One region of the Pseudoalteromonas sp. BMB genome, then DNA from elsewhere that is predicted to be linked to it. Evidence: riboswitches for the same ligand, from Rfam matches in the RefSeq annotation. Region 1 holds a riboswitch; the other holds the start of a gene.
What was found. A riboswitch is a leader RNA that binds a small molecule or an ion and turns the genes downstream of it on or off. The one in region 1 is predicted to bind cobalamin.
Positions count from the first base shown of each region.

Region 1 (2,402 bases):
AATTTTCATCGTTGTAAAACCCACCTAGTGCTAAAGATAAGTTATCACGCTCAGGCTCTGAAAAAGAGGCGGTAGAATCACCAACATCTTCATTTAGAAAGGTAAAGTTACCCGTGAAGATCAAAGCTTCAGTTAAACTATATTGCGACTGATATTCAAATTGGCTGCGTTTGGTGACATAAGCGTTATCGTCAGCACTATTACCGATTTGAACGTTTTGTTCCTTACCTAAGCTGTATGACGCACTTTGGCTAAACTTGTCAGTACGTCTTTTCCACGCCAACTTATTGGTGTAGTTATGGAAACGGTAAGCATCACTACCAAAAGAGTCATACTCCCCCTCTCCTTCACTGTACTGTGAACGTAAGCTAAAAATGCCACTTTCTTCATCACCATACTGCACATTTAAACCGGCATTACCGTTATAATATCCATCACGGTCATGGTTTTTTGTGATTGCAGCTTCAGGGTCTTTCTCTATCACATCATAGCCATCGGTATGAGTGTAACCCGCATTAGCTGCAATACTAAACTTATCTTTTTTGTAATTTACCGTTGCTTCGGTCTTGGAGTAATTGTTACTCCCAGTCGTAAGCGCGATAGTATTGTTATTCCCTTCGCGACTAATAATATTAATCACGCCAGCAATGGCATCTGAACCATAAATCGCAGCTTTGGCACCACGAATGATCTCAATCCTTTCGATGCTATTAAGTGGTAAATTAGTAAGCGAATTGTCACCGGAGTTTGCATCCGTCACTCGAACCCCATCAATTAACACTAGCGTATGCTTAGCATCATTACCGCGTAGGAATAAACTCACGCTTTGGCCGAAGCCACCGTTTCTAACCGCTTGAATACCTGCGACATTATCGAGTAGCGATACGACATCTTGAACATTGCTTTTTTCAATTTCAGCACGACCTATAACCGTAATGGCAGACAGTGTGCTTTCTAGAGATTGTTCAAATTTATTGGCAGTAACAGTGATATGTTCAACATTTTGATCAGCAAACGCTGAAAAAGAGAGCGCCGTCGCTATCGCCGCGCTTAGAGCAGTTTTATTTAACATGGTTTCCCCTAACTTGTACCCACCGTACAAGAACACAAAGTGACTGTTTCAAGGCCGGTCTCCGGGCTCAGTAAACCTGCAGATTAGCAGTTCACTCTACCGTTGCGGGGGCAGCGCTGGCATAGAACCGATCCAAGCTAATCACGTGCAATAAACTGTCTTATTCAATTTATTGTTGATTAACGCAATTAGATGTTCCCTTGTGTTCGCACCAGTTTCCCGATTATCTATACACTTAGCAACCACACTAGGTTGTGTACAGCACCTTGAAAATGCGAGGCTATTGTCTTGGGTTTCGGAATGATTGTCAATGGACGTCTAGAAATCCAAAAGTGCAATCTATGCACTTTTGGAATGAAGTAAAGCGTAATTAGTCGCGGAAGTTTTTGAATTGAAATGGTTGGCCAAGCTCACCGGTACGAACCAGTTGCATCGTTTCTTGCAAATCGTCACGCTTTTTACCCGTTACACGCACCGTATCGCCTTGAATTGATGCTTGAACTTTCACTTTTGAGTCTTTGATGAGCTTAACCAGTTTTTTCGCCATCTCTTTGTCGATGCCTTGCTTTAACGCCACCTTACGCGATACGTATTTGCCAGAGCGCTCAATGTCTTTTAACTCGAAGCTTGCCACATCTAGGCCACGCTTTGCCGCTTTACCCACTAGCATATCGAACAATTGCATAACTTGCTGTTCTGCTTCCGCTTTGAGGTTAATCATTTCACCGCTTAGCTCGATTGACGCATCTACGCCACGAAAATCAAAACGTGTATCAAGCTCACGAACCGCGTTGTCTACGGTATTTTTTGCTTCTGTCATATCAATTTCAGATACAATATCAAATGAAGGCATGCTTCTCTCCTAAAGTCATTTTGGCTCGATTATAGCAGTTTATGCCTAATTTGAGTTACTTTAAGTTTTTAAACAGCGTATTAGGATGTTCACCCAATGGACAGTTTTCGATGGTATACTGCTCGCTTAGTCATACAGAAGTAGGATGTATTGTGACACGGCGCGTTTATAAAGCTCTTTTGATTATCTCTTTAATTATATGTACGGTGCTATTCGCAAAGGAAATTAGCTTGTCTCCAAAGCTGTTCCCAAATATCGATAAAGTGGCACATTTTGGTGTGTTTTTTGTGCTTGCGTTTATCTCTCACCATGCTTTTAAAGTAAAGGTATGGACACACATAGTGCTACTGTCCTTGTACGGTGCAGGAATTGAGTGGATGCAGCATTCATTACCATATCGCCAAGCATCTACCGCTGACTTTTTGGCTGATTTAGCCGGTGCGGTCAGTTATTTTGTTCTATTTTATATTTGGGCAA
Region 1 covers NZ_MBQA01000198.1:968-3,369, reverse strand. Annotated here, with positions in the region: gene BB427_RS20035 (TonB-dependent receptor domain-containing protein) at 1-1,072, opposite strand, end outside; cobalamin riboswitch at 1,108-1,356, opposite strand; gene BB427_RS20030 (YajQ family cyclic di-GMP-binding protein) at 1,443-1,925, opposite strand; gene BB427_RS20025 (VanZ family protein) at 2,156-2,402, shown strand, end outside.

Region 2 (2,402 bases), on a different contig from region 1:
GTGAAGCTTTTCAGCCGTACTTGAATTAAGCTGTACAACACCCCATAATTTAATTGTGAGTGACGTCATGAAAGCGTATAATTTGCGCGTCGTCACTCAATTCAATGTAGCAATAAAAGGGGCTAGATAATGTCTTTATTCCTCCTTACTTTCGGTTTACTTATGCTTATCGCTGTTGCGATGGCTGTAGGCGTTATCGTACAAAAGAAATCCATGGCCAGTAGCTGTGGTGGTTTGGGCTCAATGGGCATTGACAAAATTTGTGATTGCGACGATCCATGCGACAAACGCAAAAAGCGGTTAGCGAAAGAAGAGATGTGGAAAGAAAACCAGATCCTGTAGCCGTAGAATGATATTAATTGAAAACGCAAGCTTAGCTTGCGTTTTTGCTTTTTGGGTAACAAACCTTAGGTTAAGTAAAAATGCAGCGGCAGCTATATTTTGTTCGTCATGGTGAAACGACCCTATCAGGCCATTTACTTGGAGTGACAGATCCCGAACTCAGTACCATAGGCGCTCAGCAATTGCTGCAATCGTTAACGAGTCTAAGTGGCCTGCGGCGTATTATTAGCTCTCCAAGGAAGCGCTGTCTGAATACAGCTAAAGCCTTTGCAAAGCAGTATCAACTCCCCGTTGACGTGGAGCCAAATCTCGCCGAATTTGATTTTGGATTATGGGATGGACAATCCTATGATACGCTTTGGCGAGAAACCCAATCTCCAAGTATTGGCGATTTTTGGCACAACCCTTGGCTGCACACGCCTCCTGAGGGTGAGTCTATGTATGATTTTCATCATCGGGTTGCCACATGGTGGCACAGCATTTTGGCGTCGCCAAGTGAAGAGTGTACCGCCGTCGTAGCACATGCTGGAGTAATAAAAGCGCTTGTAGCACTTATTCTTGACCTATCGCCTGAGCTTACTGCATACCAATCGAAGATAGATATTCCTTATGCGGGTATAGTAAAAGTTGAGGTGTTTTACGACAGCTGCCAAACTGCTTGGCCAAAAGTTGTATTTTAGACGTCTAGACTTCATAATGTTGCAAATTTCGTGATAGGCAGATATTGGGAATGAGGTGTGAGTCCTCAACTGTCCCCGCAACTGTAAGTGTATGAGCCTTGTCTCTTGCATAAGTCAGATACCAAGGCCTATCCATATACTTAAGCGGGCAGACTTAAGTCAAAGTTGTCGCTTCTCTATAAGCTACTACTTTGCCGTGCCCAATCAGAGGTGCTATGGCAGTCACTCCACAATTTCAAGTCGATAAACTTAGCGTACAGCTTGGTGGTAAAGCCATCTTAAAGGCACTCAGCTTTGCTATTAATTCGGGTGAATTTATTGGTTTGCTCGGACCGAATGGTGCTGGAAAGTCGACTTTGCTGCGCACTTTATATCAATACACAGCACCAAGTTCTGGGGCGCTACTTTTCAATGATAAGCCGCTAGCTAGTTATGGACGTAAAGCCTACGCGAGACATGTTGCTGTGGTGCTACAAGAGATCTCCGCTGAGTTTACTCTGCCATTATTTGATATGGTATTGATGGGGCTAACACCGAACAAATCACTGCTCGCGACAACGACGGCTGCTGAAAAACAGGCAATCTTACATGCCATTGAGCAAGTTGGATTGAGCCATAAGTTAGAGCAATGTTTTAGCTCCTTGTCTGGTGGGGAGAAGCAAAGAGCAATGATCGCACGTGCCATGGTGCAAGCGCCTCAAGTATTGATAATGGATGAGCCCACCAGCCATTTGGACATTAAATATCAAATCCAAATTATGGAGCTGGCCAAACAGCTTGGTGTTACTATTATTGCGTCTTTTCACGACTTAAATTTGGCTAGCGCCTTGTGCGACCGCTTATTAGTATTAAATAACGGTGAGCTTGTTGCAGATGGGTCGCCACTTGAAGTCATTACCGAAAGCCTATTAAGCCAAGTTTTTGGGGTATGCGCAGAGGTTTCTACTGTCTGCCATCCGCCAAATAACAGTGAGATCCCACATATACGCTTTTATTACGGGTATCAATTATGATTGCCGCAAAGCGGATCGCGTTGATATCGATACTGCTATTGAGCTTGTGCTGTTTTAGCATGCTGATGGCACTTAAGATCGGTGCGATTGATTTATCTTGGCATACGGTTATACAAGCGATTATTAATTTCGATCCCAACGTACTTCAACAGCGGGTGGTAGTTGAACTTCGTCTGCCACGGACGTTACTGGCGATGAGCGCGGGAGCAGGACTGGCGATAGCGGGTCTTATTTTGCAAACCGTGACGCGTAACCCTCTAGCTGATCCTTATTTATTTGGTATTTCTTCAGGTGCTTCATTTGGTGTGGTGGTGCTTATCGCGCTATTTGGTGCACAGTCTAGCCTAATGATGTCTGGGGCTGCATT
Region 2 covers NZ_MBQA01000204.1:53,444-55,845, reverse strand. Annotated here, with positions in the region: gene BB427_RS20750 (FAD:protein FMN transferase) at 1-29, shown strand, start outside; gene nqrM ((Na+)-NQR maturation NqrM) at 130-342, shown strand; gene BB427_RS20740 (histidine phosphatase family protein) at 423-1,022, shown strand; cobalamin riboswitch at 1,041-1,168, shown strand; gene BB427_RS20735 (ABC transporter ATP-binding protein) at 1,238-2,035, shown strand; gene BB427_RS20730 (FecCD family ABC transporter permease) at 2,032-2,402, shown strand, end outside.
Region 2: another riboswitch for cobalamin. It lies ahead of BB427_RS20735 (ABC transporter ATP-binding protein); the one in region 1 lies ahead of BB427_RS20035 (TonB-dependent receptor domain-containing protein).